2 regions of the Bacillus sp. FDAARGOS_235 genome follow, and region 1 is predicted to be linked to the other one. Evidence: riboswitches for the same ligand, from Rfam matches in the RefSeq annotation. Region 1 holds a riboswitch; the other holds the start of a gene.
What was found. A riboswitch is a leader RNA that binds a small molecule or an ion and turns the genes downstream of it on or off. The one in region 1 is predicted to bind S-adenosylmethionine.

Region 1 (7,153 bases):
AACAAGATTTTTCCCAATATCATGTACGTCCCCTTTAACGGTCGCTAATAATACTTTTCCTTTTTTCGCACTATCGCTAGATTCCATATGCGGCTCCAAATAACTTACAGCAGCTTTCATACTTTCAGCACTTTGCAATACTTCAGCAACTATAAGTTCATTATTATTAAATAATCGTCCCACCTCATCCATTCCTGTCATAAGTGGACCATTAATAATATCCAAAGGTTTTCTTCCCTCTGTCAGCGCGAGACTTAAATCTTCATGTAATCCTTGCTTTGTACCTTCTACAATATAGTTGGCTAGTCGCTCATCAAGCGTTAATATTTCTTGAACAACAACCTCTTTCTTTTTAGCAACACGATAAAAATTCGTAAATTCTTCTAACGTCTCTTTCGTCGTTTCAAATAATAATGCATCTGCAAGACGTTTTTCTTCCTCTGGAATTGACGCATAGCGCTCTAATTTCTCAGTATTAACAATCGCATAATCTAATCCTGCTTTCGTTGCATGATATAAAAAGACAGAATTTAACACTTCACGTCCAGCTGGTGGTAAACCAAATGATATATTACTCACACCTAAAATCGTTAAACATTCTGGTAACGCTTCTTTAATAAGTCGAATTCCTTCGATCGTCGCTGCCGCTGAACCGATGTATTCTTCATCACCTGTCCCTACTGGAAATACAAGTGCATCAAAAATAATATCTGACGGGCGTATACCATATTTCGTCGTCAATAATTCATAACTTCTTTTCGCAATTTCTAGTTTTCTTTCAGCACTTACTGCCATACCATCTTCGTCGATTGTCCCAACTACAATTGCGGCACCATACTTGCGAAGCAGTGGCGTTACCTTTTCAAAACGCTCTTCTCCATCTTCTAAGTTAATAGAGTTAATAACAGCTTTCCCTTGAATATAAGTAAGTGCTCTCGCCATTACATTTTCATCTGTTGAATCAATCATAATCGGTACTTTTAACACTTTCGTAACTTCTGATAAGAATTTTTCCATATCTTCTATTTCATCACGGTCAGGGTCTGCCATACAAATATCAATAATATGAGCATTTTTCTTCACTTGTGCTCTTGCCACTTCAGCAGCCTCTTCAAATTTACCTTCTGCCACTAATCGTTTAAATTTACGTGACCCTATAACATTCGTTCTTTCACCTACAAATAACGGTCTCATAGACTCATCATATTGCAGCGCCTCTAATCCACTAATTCCATGTCCGGCTCGTTCATTTTGCGCACGCGGTGTAAGAGATGCTAGCGCTTCTTTCATTGCTCTTATATGTTCTGGTGTTGTGCCGCAACAACCACCAATAATATTAATCCATCCTTCTTCAGCAAATCGCTTCACTTTTTCAGCGAGAGAAGATGGAGATTCATGATAATGTCCATCTTCATCAGGAAGACCTGCATTTGGATAACAAGAAATGTAACACTCCGATAAATCAGATAAAGAACGAATATGGTCTCTCATAAACTCCGGACCAGTCGCGCAGTTTAATCCAACAGATAATGGCTTCATATGTTCTACGGATAAGTAAAAAGCCTCAATTGTTTGCCCAGCCAGAGTCGTCCCCATCGGCTCAATCGTCCCAGAGATCATAATAGGAACAATTTTATTTAGTTCTTCAAAAGCAGCTTGAATTCCAATATAAGCAGCTTTCACATTACGCATATCTTGACTCGTTTCAACGAGTAACACATCAACTTCGCCATTTAATAATCCCCTCGCCTGCCTAGTATAAGCTTCTATTAGTTCTTCAAATGTAACTCCTCCTGTAACACTAATTGCTTTCGTTGTCGGTCCCATCGCACCTGCAACATATACTTCATTCCCACTTTCTTTAACAGCTTGTTTCGCTAATCGTGCTGCCTTTTCATTTAGTTCTTCATCTAAATGAGACAGCTCATAATCACTTAATACGATATTTGTCGCCCCAAATGTATTTGTTTCAATAATGTCAGCTCCAGCTTCAATATAAGCTTTATGAATCTTTAAAATAACATCCGGCCTTGTTTCTACTAAATATTCATTACAGCCCTCGTACTCTTCTCCTCCGAAATCTTCCGCAGTTAAGTCCTCTTGTTGTATCATTGTCCCCATTGCACCGTCTAATATTAAAATGTTATTTTGTAATTTTTCTTCTATACACTTCATCAATTAATACCTTCTTTCACTTCTTGCTTTTCTCTCACATATTTAACAAGATGTTCTGTAATTTCATATTTTAGAAATGGTGTAATTAAATAGATACCGTTAAAATATTTCATCGCTGCATCGATCAACTCTTGTGAAATACGAATCCCTTCCTCGATAGCTGCCTCTTTCGTTTCGTGTCCATCCATTCTCTCTCTTATTTCTTCAGGAAGAGTAATACCCGGCACCTCAAAATGGAGAAAGTCTGCATTCCGCTTACTTACTAATGGCATAATTCCAATAAAAATAGGTTGTTCCAAATGTTTTGTTGCTTCATATACTTCTTCTATTAAAGCAACATCATATATCGGCTGTGTTAAGAAATATTCAGCCCCAGCATCTATTTTTCGTTCCATTCGCTTTACCGCTGCTTTTAAATGCCTTACGTGAGGATTAAAAGCACCTCCGACTGAAAACCTTGTTGCCGGTCCAATGGATTTCCCTAAAATGGAACGTCCATCGTTCATTTCTTTAATCATTTTAATTAACTCTATAGAGGACAGATCATATACAGAAGTTGCTCCCGGAAAATCACCAACGCGCGCTGGATCACCAGTTAAAGCTAATACTTCCTCCATACCTAACGCTGATAAACCTAGTAAATGAGATTGTAGTCCAATGACGTTATGGTCTCTACACGTTAAATGTGTCAATACTGGAATATCGTGCTTCGTTAATAATGCGCCCATTGCCATATTCGAAACACGAGGCGATGCTAATGAGTTATCTGCTAGAGTAATAGCGTCTGCTCCCGCTCTTTTTAACGCTCTTGCTCCTTCAAAAAACCGCTGTGTATCTAACGTTTTCGGCGGATCTAATTCCACTACAACTGTCGTTTGTTTTTTTGCCTTTTCCGCAAGAGTAACCTGTACCTTCGAACGCTTCTCGTGTGTATGAACTACTTTCGGTCTTTGAATCGTGTCTTTTTCTATTACAGGTGTAACATTCGCAACAGCGCGCTTCATACTTTGAATATGTTCTGGAGTCGTACCACAACAACCACCCAATAACCGAATACCTTGCTCAATAAATTTCGGTGTCATCGCTTCGAAATAAGCTGGGCTTCCCTCATATACGTAACGTCCCTCCACATAATTTGGGAGACCTGCATTTGGGTATGCTGATAAATAGCCATTCTGCGGAATCGATATCATTTTGAAAGCTTCCGTCATATGAAGTGGCCCTAGTTGACAGTTCAATCCAACAACATTTGCACCGTAATCTATAAGCTGTTTTAATATTTCATTGACATCATTTCCATTTTGAGTCGTACCTGCTTCATGTAACGCTACTTGAGCAACAATCGGAATATTCGTTTGCTTACGCAATACTTTAACGGCATGAAGTAATTCAAATTCATCGTAAAAAGTTTCTAATAGTAATCCATCAACCTGTTCTTCTAGTAAAGCACCTGCCTGTTCAAGTAGCATAAATTCTCGCTCCATATCAGTCGTTGTGACAGCTCCGATATGTTTCATACCACCGATTGTTCCTAAAATTGCATTTCTGTTTGTAACAGATGCTTTCGCAAGCTTCACTGCCGCTTTATTAATTTGAACAACTTGATTTTCTAAGCCATACATACGTAATTTCGCCTCATTTGCTCCATACGTATTTGTTTGAATCACATCTGCACCAGCAGCTACATATTGTTTATGAATCGATATAATTAGGTCTGGATCAGATACATTCAATTCTTCAAAACTACTTTGCAAACCATGTGAATGTAATAACGTTCCAACCGCACCATCACCTATTACAATTCCTTTTGATAATAAATCTAGTAATTTCACGAATCTCCCTCATTTCTATCAATATAAAAACCCCCTCTTCACTTTGAAGAGGGGGACATAATTGTTCCGCCTCTTATTATGCAAAACATTCGTTTTGCAGGTATTAGCACCGTTTCAAACATTTCGTTTGAAGGTTGCCGGGTTTCACAGGGCCTTTCCCTCCACCGCTCTCAATAAGAGTTGTCTTTATTATTTTATTTATGTAGCTAAAAGGAAATGCGTTCCCCTTTTAACAATGTTTGTTAATTTTTTATAAATTTAGCATGCACAAATATAAAAGTCAATGACACTTGCGGAAAAATAAAAATTATTTAAAATAAAGTTGCAATTCAATTAACTTTTGTTGTAAAGTTAAAAACATAATAAAAATTTCATACGAACATTCTTATCTAGAGAGGTAGAGGGACTGGCCCTATGACGCCTCAGCAACCATTAACATTTGTTAATAAGGTGCTAATTCCAGCAAATTGTGAAAGATTTGACAGATGAGAAGAAGACTCTATTCAATCCGAAAGCCTTCTTCTTAGAAGGCTTTTTTTTATTTTATATTCAACTACTGGTTCAATTTAAAAAGGAGGAATTTTTACATGTCAACTATCGAAACAAAACTAGCACAAATCGGAAATCGTAGCGAAACTACAACAGGAACTGTTAATCCACCCGTTTATTTCTCAACCGCTTATCGTCACGAAGGACTTGGTAAATCTACCGGCTTTGACTATTCACGAACTGGAAATCCAACTCGTGGTCTTTTAGAACAGGCAATCGCAGATTTAGAATATGGCCAACAAGGTTATGCCTGTAGTTCAGGTATGGCAGCTGTTCTCCTCGTCCTTTCATTATTCCGTTCTGGAGATGAACTTATTGTATCCGAAGATTTATACGGGGGAACGTATCGCTTATTTTCCGAACACGAAAAAAAGTGGAATGTTCGATGTAGATACGTAAATACACAATCTATTAAACAGATTGAGCAAGCTATCACAACTGAAACGAAGGCTATTTTCATAGAAACTCCGACTAATCCATTAATGCAAGTTACTGATATTGCCGCTGTCGCAACTGTAGCGAAAAGACACAGACTACTTCTTATCGTAGACAATACATTCTACACGCCTTATATACAGCAGCCATTAACAGAAGGTGCTGACATCGTACTTCATAGTGCAACGAAATATTTAGGTGGGCATAATGATGTATTAAGCGGACTTGTCGTTGCAAAAGGAAAGGAACTTTGTGAGGAAATCGCTCATTATCATAATGCCTCCGGTGCTGTCTTAAGCCCATTTGACTCATGGCTATTAATTCGTGGTATGAAAACTTTAGCGCTTCGCATGAAACAACATGAAGAAAATGCGAAAGCAGTTGTTACTTATTTAAATGATGAGGATGGTGTGACAGATGTCTTTTATCCAGGGAGAGGCGGTATGATTTCATTCCGACTTAAAGATGAAGCTTGGATTAATCCATTCTTACAATCTTTATCCTTAATCACATTTGCCGAAAGCCTTGGTGGTGTAGAAAGTTTAATGACTTATCCAGCAACGCAAACACATGCTGATATTCCAGAAGAAATCAGAACGGCGAACGGTGTATGTAATCGTCTTCTTCGATTCTCCGTCGGCATTGAAAACAGTAATGATTTAATTCAAGACTTAAATCAAGCCATTAAACTTGTAAAAGAAGGTGTGAGAATATGAGTTATTCTATAGATACACTCTTACTACACAACCAATATAAACACGATGCACAAACAGGAGCTGTTAACGTTCCCATTTATAACACATCAACATTTCACCAGTTTGATGTAGATACTTTTGGCAAATACGACTATAGCCGATCTGGAAATCCAACTCGTGAAGCTTTGGAAGATATCATTGCTTTATTAGAAGGCGGAACAAAAGGATTCGCCTTTGCCTCAGGCATTGCAGCGATTTCTACTGCTTTTCTCCTTCTTTCACAAGGCGATCACGTTCTCATTTCAGAAGACGTATACGGAGGCACTTATCGAATTATAACTGAAGTACTCTCCCGTTACGGTGTTTCACATACATTTGTTGATATGACCAATTTAGAAGAAATAAAGCAAAATATTAAATCGAATACGAAACTCTTTTATGTAGAAACACCATCTAACCCACTTTTAAAAGTAACAGATATTCGCGAGGTTTCTAAACTCGCAAAATCTATTGGTGCTCTTACATTTGTTGATAATACTTTTTTGACACCATTATTCCAGAAGCCACTTGATCTTGGCGCCGATGTCGTTCTTCATAGTGCTACAAAATTTATTGCTGGTCACAGTGATGTTACTGCCGGATTAACGGTCGTAAAAGATGCCGAACTCGCTCAAAAGCTTGGATTTTTACAAAATGCATTTGGCGCTATTTTAGGACCTCAAGATTGTTCTCTCGTACTTCGCGGTCTAAAAACATTACATGTACGTCTTGAGCACTCAGCTGCAAATGCCAATAAAATTGCACACTATTTACAAGAGCATGCTAAAGTACAAAATGTCTATTATCCGGGATTACAAACACATCTTGGATTTAATATTCAACAATCTCAAGCAACGTCAGCTGGAGCGGTCTTATCGTTTACTTTGCAGTCAGAAGATGCACTCCGCCAATTTTTATCAAAAGTAAAATTACCTGTTTTTGCAGTGAGTTTAGGAGCTGTCGAATCGATTCTTTCCTACCCAGCTAAAATGTCCCACGCCGCACTGTCGCAAAAAGCTCGTGATGAAAGAGGTATCTCTAATTCATTACTTCGCTTATCAGTCGGTCTTGAAAATGTTAACGATTTAATATCCGATTTTGAAAATGCCCTCTCTTATGTAGAAGAACCTGTAAATGCGTAGAGAGAAAAGAAGATATGAGATTAAGTTCTCATATCTTCTTTTTATGCGGTTTAGTATATTCTTTTTAGTGTTTTTTCTTTTTGTACTCAAATTTTTTTGTCTTCTTCAACCATCCTCCTCGTTAGTCTAATGAGGGGTAGCGTCAGGAAAATGCGGATTTACAACGCTAAGGAAATATCACTTATTAAAAAAAGCCGATTCCCCTCTCAAGGAATCGACTTTTTTATTTATTCTTAATGAACTAACGCATGCGTTAGTTCATTAAGAAAGATGTTTGAAAAAATAG
Region 2 (7,153 bases), 470 kb from region 1:
AACCGTTAAGCCGCATTGGGTTTTGTCGGTGAGTACGCGAAACTTTTCGGTTACACGACACTTATTCATATGAGTAAAGGGTTATTCCAACAGAAAGTTTTAACTTAAGCGATTGGACCGCCTAAGTTAATAATAGCTTCAGAAACGCTGTCGAACTTTTTGAAGTTCTCTTTGAATTCGTTTGCAAGTTCAATTGCTTTTGTTTTGTAAGCAGCTTTATCAGCCCAAGTTTGTTCAGGTATTAATACTTCGTCAGGTACACCTGGTACGTGAAGAGGTACTTCAAGACCGAAGATGTCATGTTTAGCAGTTTCAGCTTTTGCAAGTTCACCGCTTAGTGCTGCTTGAATCATTGCGCGAGTGTAACCTAAGTTCATACGCTTACCAACACCGTATTCGCCACCAGTCCAGCCAGTGTTTACTAAGAATACTTTCGCATCGTGTTTCTCAATTTTTTCACCAAGCATTTCAGCATAGCGAGATGCATCAAGTGGTAAGAATGGTGAACCGAAGCAAGTTGAGAATGTAGCTTGCGGAGATGTAACGCCGCGCTCTGTTCCTGCTAGTTTACTAGTGTAACCACTTAAGAAATGATACATAGCTTGTTCTTTTGATAACTTACTGATTGGAGGCAATACGCCAGATGCATCAGCAGTTAAGAAAATGATTGTATTTGGATGTCCTGCAACACTTGGCAGCACGATATTGTCAATCGCATGCATAGGGTAGGCAGCACGTGTATTTTCTGTTAAAGTAGTATCGTTATAGTCAGCGATGCGTGTTTGATCATTAATGACAACGTTTTCTAAAACAGATCCAAATTTGATTGCATCAAAGATTTGTGGTTCTTTCTCATGAGAAAGGTTTACACATTTCGCATAGCAACCGCCTTCAATATTGAATACACCGTTATCAGACCAACCATGCTCATCATCACCGATTAATTTACGGTTTGGATCAGCAGATAAAGTTGTTTTACCTGTTCCAGATAAACCGAAGAATAGTGCTACGTCACCTTCTTCACCTACGTTTGCAGAGCAATGCATAGAAAGAATATCTTGTTCAGGTAGTAAGAAGTTCATAATAGAGAAGATTGATTTTTTCATTTCTCCAGCGTATTCTGTACCACCAATTAGTACGATACGTTTTTCGAATGAAACCATGATGAATGCTTCAGAGTTTGTACCGTCAATTACTGGATCTGCTTTAAAGTTCGGTGCAGAAACAATTGTAAACTCTGATTCATGAGTTGTTAATTCTTCTTCAGTTGGACGAATAAATAATTGATGTACAAATAGATTGTGCCATGCATATTCGTTAATAACTTGAATTGGTAGGCGATAGTTGCGATCGGCGCCTGCAAATCCTTTGAAGACGAATAACTCTTCTTTTTCTTTTAAGTATTCTAAAACTTTAGTATATAATTTATTAAAATGTTCTTCAGAAATCGGTTGGTTCACAGCTCCCCAAGCAATTTTGTCAGCAACCGATGCTTCTTTCACAATAAATTTATCTTTAGGAGAACGTCCTGTGTATTTTCCTGTTGAAGCAGAAACTGCACCAGTAGAAGTTAATTTCCCTTCATTTCGCATTAATACTTTTTCCACTAATTGCGGAACACTTAGTTGAATCTGTGCATTGCTTCCGTTCAATAATTCATGTAAACCGATTTGGACATTCACAGTACTCATATTTATATACCATCCTTTTCATTTAATGAAATATTTCTCGTAATCCCCATCAATAGTATAACACAATTATATAAATAATGTATACTATTTATTTATTTTTGTTTGTGTGAATGTATTATTTCCTTATTAATATTTCATTCCAGGCGTATTGAGAAAAACTTTCAGGAAAATGTGAATATTAATTGACAAATGAATATCATTTCTTTAGTATAGGTTGGGACGGATACTCTCTTATCCCGAGCTGGCGGAGGGACAGGCCCGATGAAGCCCAGCAACCTCACTTGTAGTGGTAAATACATGTGAATAGGTGCTAAAACCTGTGCGAGGCTAATGGTCTCGAACGATAAGAGCAAAGGGCAAAAAGCAGTATGCAAGTAGCAAATTAAACCTTTCCTCTATGTTAAGTAGGAAAGGTTTTTCTGTATGCTTGTGTGGGAGAATAAATGTATGTCGCAGTTTGTGGCAAATTAAGGATGAGTTCCGTACAATATATACAATTACTGTAGGGAGGTTTACCACATGACAAAAAAACGTCATCTGTTCACATCTGAGTCTGTAACTGAAGGACATCCAGATAAAATTTGTGACCAAATTTCTGATTCAATTTTAGATGCGATCTTATCAAAAGACGCAAATGCACGTGTAGCTTGTGAAACAACTGTAACAACTGGTTTAGTATTGGTAGCGGGGGAAATTACGACTTCTACTTACGTAGACATTCCAAAAATCGTTCGTGAAACAATTCAAGGCATTGGTTACACACGCGCAAAATACGGATTCGATGCAGAAACTTGTGCAGTTTTAACATCTATCGATGAGCAATCTGCTGACATCGCTATGGGTGTTGACCAAGCGCTAGAAGCACGCGAAGGTCAAATGACTGACGCTGAGATTGAGGCAATTGGTGCAGGAGACCAAGGTTTAATGTTTGGTTTTGCATGTAATGAAACACAAGAATTAATGCCACTTCCAATCTCGCTTGCTCACAAATTAGCTCGCCGTTTAACTGAAGTACGTAAAGATGACACATTATCATACTTACGTCCGGATGGAAAAACGCAAGTTACAATTGAGTATGATGAAAATGGTAAACCTGTACGTGTAGATACAATTGTAATTTCTACACAGCATCATCCAGATGTTACATGGGAAGAAATCGATCGCGATTTAAAAGAGCATGTAATTAAAGCTGTAGTTCCAGCAGAATTAATGGATGGAGAAACGAAATTCTTCATTAACCCAACTGGCCGCTTCGTAATTGGTGGACCACAAGGTGATGCTGGTTTAACAGGACGTAAAATCATCGTTGATACTTACGGTGGATACGCTCGCCACGGTGGCGGTGCATTCTCTGGTAAAGATGCAACGAAAGTTGACCGTTCTGCAGCATATGCAGCTCGTTATGTTGCGAAAAATATCGTAGCAGCTGGTCTTGCTGACAAAGCAGAAGTACAACTTGCATACGCAATTGGCGTAGCACAACCAGTATCAATTTCAGTTGATACATTTGGCACTGGTAAAGTATCTGAAGACGTACTAGTAGAACTAGTTCGTAACAACTTCGATCTTCGCCCAGCTGGTATTATTAAAATGCTAGACTTACGTCGCCCAATTTACAAACAAACAGCAGCTTACGGTCACTTTGGACGTACTGATGTAGATCTTTCATGGGAACGTACAGACAAAGCAGCTACTTTAAAAGAGCAAGCTGGTCTATAATATATGAAAAAAAGCTTTGCGCAGTGAGCGCAAAGCTTTTTTTATTTCGTTTTACTTACAATTTGAATGCATGATTTACAATACACTTCTCCGTCTAGCTCAATATATTTTTTCATATTAGTCATACCACTTGCTGGAAATGGCATATGAATCCGTGATTTTTCATATGTTTGTATTTCTTTTTCACATGATTTACAAATGGTCCGTTTCTTATGTAACATATGCAATCAACCTTTCATTTGACGTGCTTTACCCGCGCAAAAGGCACTGCTTAGTAAAAATAGCGTTGCGAATATAATACTTACTAATGTGGCGTATGGAATTGCTCCTTTTAGAGAAAAACCGACAGTGATGGAAGCAACGAATAAGAGGATGAATGTTGTTGTTAATTTTTTGTATAGTTCCATAATAGGTAGACCTCCGATTTATTTGGTAGTGCAATTTTAAAAACTGAATTCTACTATGTAGAAAATATAAGAAAAGTTAAAGGTTAGCTAATGATGTGAAGTCTAGGGGGATAAGAAAGAATGTTTTTCATTTTCCTTTTTGTGGATTACTATACTTATATTGTATCATGATGCATCATCGTCTTCATACATAATTGTGTAAAGGTATGTATGATAAAATGAAGAAAAGTCTTTAAGAAAGGAAGAAGAAAAATGAGTGTCAATGAACATAAAAAACAAGCGCCAAAAGAAGTGCGTTGCAAGATTGTAACAATTTCCGATACACGTACGGAAGAGACAGATAAGAGCGGACAACTATTACATGAATTGTTAAAAGAAGCAGGCCATACAGTGACTTCTTATGCAATTGTAAAAGATGATAAAGAAAGTATTCAGCAAGCAGTGTTAGCTGGTTATCATAAGGAAGATGTTGATGTTGTATTAACAAATGGTGGTACAGGTATTACGAAACGTGATGTCACAATTGAAGCCGTATCAGCGCTATTAGATAAAGAAATTGTCGGATTTGGTGAGTTGTTCCGCATGATTAGTTATTTAGAAGATATCGGAAGTAGTGCAATGTTAAGTAGAGCGATTGGTGGCACAATTGGGCGAAAAGTTGTCTTTTCAATGCCAGGATCTAGCGGAGCAGTTCGCCTTGCGATGAATAAGTTGATTTTACCGGAGTTAGGTCATATTACATTCGAACTGCATCGCCAATGAGTAAGTGGGCTGGAATTGTATTAGCAGGTGGTATGTCGAGTAGGTTTGGTGAGCCGAAAGCGTTAGCGAGCTGGCAAGGGAGTACGTTTATTGAGCATATTTTGAAAGTGATGACAAGGACGCTCCAAGAGGTTGTAGTCATTAGTCATTCTGATATAAAAGAGCGAGTAGAGCAATTCGTACAAGTTCCTGTTATAGAAGATATTCCGCACTATAAAGGAAACGGTCCACTTGCTGGAATTGTATCAGGAATGGAATATATAGAAGCAGATTGGTACGCTATTATGCCTTGCGATGCGCCAAATGTTTCGCATGAGTGGTTTACTATTTTATTAGAGCAAACGAACAATGAATATGATGCGGTTGTACCTATTATTAATGGAAGAAAACAACCGTTACTTGCAGCGTATCATAACCGTGTGAAAGAAAAGATTTATACTTTACTTCAAGAAGAAAAAAGAAGTATGGGGCAGCTTTTATTACAATGTAATGTGAAATATGTTGCCGGAGAAGATATACAAGCAAATGCAGAATGGTTTATAAATGTAAATACGAAAGAAGAATATGCGCAAGCTCAAAAAAACCTTTCAAATGAATGAAAGGTTTTTTGATATACAGAATTGGGGAACAATTGCTGTATAAAGGTATGTGAGTAAGCTGATTTTAAGGGGAATTCTTAAAATCACTATACAGTAAAAACACTGTATAACCATATATTAATTTTTATGGGTTTTTATTACAAGTATGTTTAGTTATGTTTATTTTTGTTATAATGTATATAGAAATAAAGTGATATTTAACCTTATGTATCATTTATTAAACTAAAATTTGTGTTCGTGTAATAAACTCCCTTCATTTTTTTGAAGGGAGTTTTTGTGTTTAAGCGAGTAATTCTGATGTGGCGTGCTGAAGGACTTCTGCATATTGATTAAGTAAGCCACGAAAAATCTCATCCCAGCTTTTGGATTTCGCATAAGACGAAGCTGCTATTCCCATCTGTATAAGTTTTTCTTTATTTTGTAATAAAGAATAAATGGATGATAGAAATGCATCCGCATCTTTTGGTGGACAAAGAACTCCCGTTTTTCCATCTGTAATAATATTTTTAACTCCGCCACTATTTGCACCAATGACAGGGGTACCACATGCAAGTGATTCGAGTACGACATTTCCAAACGTTTCAGTAGCTGATGGAAATACCATTATGTTAGAACAAGCATATGCTTCAGCTAAATCTTCACCTTGTAAATAGCCAGTAAAAGTGACATTTGTTTTCGAGACAGCTTCACATAAGTTTGCTGCTAGAGGACCATCTCCGGCGATGAGCCAATGAATGTCGTTTCGAGTATGCGCGGATTTAACGATAAGGTCTTGCAACGTATCAATATCTTTTTCAGGAGCAATCCGTCCAACATAGGAAAGGACATACTTCGCTGTAATATTATATTTTTTTCGGAATAGGTCTGTATTATAAGCTGGATGAAAGAGTGTGCAATCTACACCACGTCCCCAAATAGAGAGGGACTGAAACCCTTTATTTTTTAGTTGATGTAATGTTTCAGAGGAAGGAACAAAATTCTTTTGCATATGACTATGAAACCATTTTAAATAGTTCCAAAGCATATTAGAGAGGAATTCGATTTTGTAATAGCGTAAATAGGCATCGAAATCAGTATGATAAGAACCGACAACTGGAATGTTTAACTTTTTTGCATAATACAATCCACAAAGTCCCATGTTGAAAGGTGTAGCAATGTGAATCATATCAGGTTTAAAGGTAAGAAGTTCCCGTTTAATGCGCGGAGTAGGAAAAGAAAAGCGGCATTCTGGATATAATATTGTTAACGGGATACTTCTCATTTTGTTCACATTTGCTACGAAATTATCTTCAGCGGTATGCTGAGGGGCGAAAACAGAATAGGCGATATTTTCTTTTTGAAAGTAACGTGTTAATCGCTCTAATGTTTTCGCAACCCCATTGATTTGTGGTGTAAAAGTATCGGTAAATATGGCGACTCTCATCATATCGCTCCTTTACGTGAAGAGTGGGATGCATTGATAAAAAGAGATGATGCCAGAGCAAGTGCCGAGGCACATACCGACGAATACGTCTGACGGATAGTGAAGCCCTAAATAAATGCGAGAAATCCCGACGCATAATGCTAACGGTAATAGAAAAACAAGTAAGCTTGGATTATAGCAAATAAATGGAATGAACACAGAGAAAACAGCCGTTGTATGACCAGACGGGAAAGAGTGGTCTTTTAATGGATGGACTGGATATTTTGCATCCTGAATTGTTAAATAAGGACGTTTTCGTGGATAATATCTTTTTAATATTTGCACAGGAATATGGCTAATTGCTAAAGAAATAGCAGTTGCAATTGCAGCTTGATGCAAAGTCCCTTTTGCGAAAATTAAAAAGAAAAGTGTGAGTGCAATGGAGAAAGTGGCACCACCAATATGAGTAATATTGCTGAAAAAGATATTTAATGTTTTTTGATCAAAGTAGCGATTAATTCCTTTGAAAATGTAACATTCTATTTTATATAATCCACTGACCTTCATGAAGAT

Region 2: it holds a riboswitch for S-adenosylmethionine, as region 1 does, so the genes downstream of both, metK (methionine adenosyltransferase) here and A6J74_RS23205 (bifunctional homocysteine S-methyltransferase/methylenetetrahydrofolate reductase) in region 1, are expected to answer to the same signal.

Annotation. Positions count from the first base shown of each region.
Region 1 is NZ_CP020437.2:4,066,695-4,073,847, reverse strand. Features, by position in the region: gene metH (methionine synthase) at 1-2,175, opposite strand, end outside; gene A6J74_RS23205 (bifunctional homocysteine S-methyltransferase/methylenetetrahydrofolate reductase) at 2,175-4,007, opposite strand; SAM riboswitch class I at 4,078-4,187, opposite strand; SAM riboswitch class I at 4,390-4,499, shown strand; gene metI (cystathionine gamma-synthase/O-acetylhomoserine thiolyase) at 4,595-5,707, shown strand; gene metC (cystathionine beta-lyase) at 5,704-6,867, shown strand.
Region 2 is NZ_CP020437.2:3,597,972-3,605,124, forward strand. Features, by position in the region: gene pckA (phosphoenolpyruvate carboxykinase (ATP)) at 105-1,691, opposite strand; SAM riboswitch class I at 1,920-2,041, shown strand; gene metK (methionine adenosyltransferase) at 2,211-3,410, shown strand; gene A6J74_RS20650 (hypothetical protein) at 3,452-3,631, opposite strand; gene A6J74_RS20655 (hypothetical protein) at 3,638-3,817, opposite strand; gene A6J74_RS20660 (MogA/MoaB family molybdenum cofactor biosynthesis protein) at 4,070-4,579, shown strand; gene A6J74_RS20665 (molybdenum cofactor guanylyltransferase) at 4,576-5,178, shown strand; gene A6J74_RS20670 (glycosyltransferase family 4 protein) at 5,459-6,601, opposite strand; gene A6J74_RS20675 (phosphatase PAP2 family protein) at 6,614-7,147, opposite strand.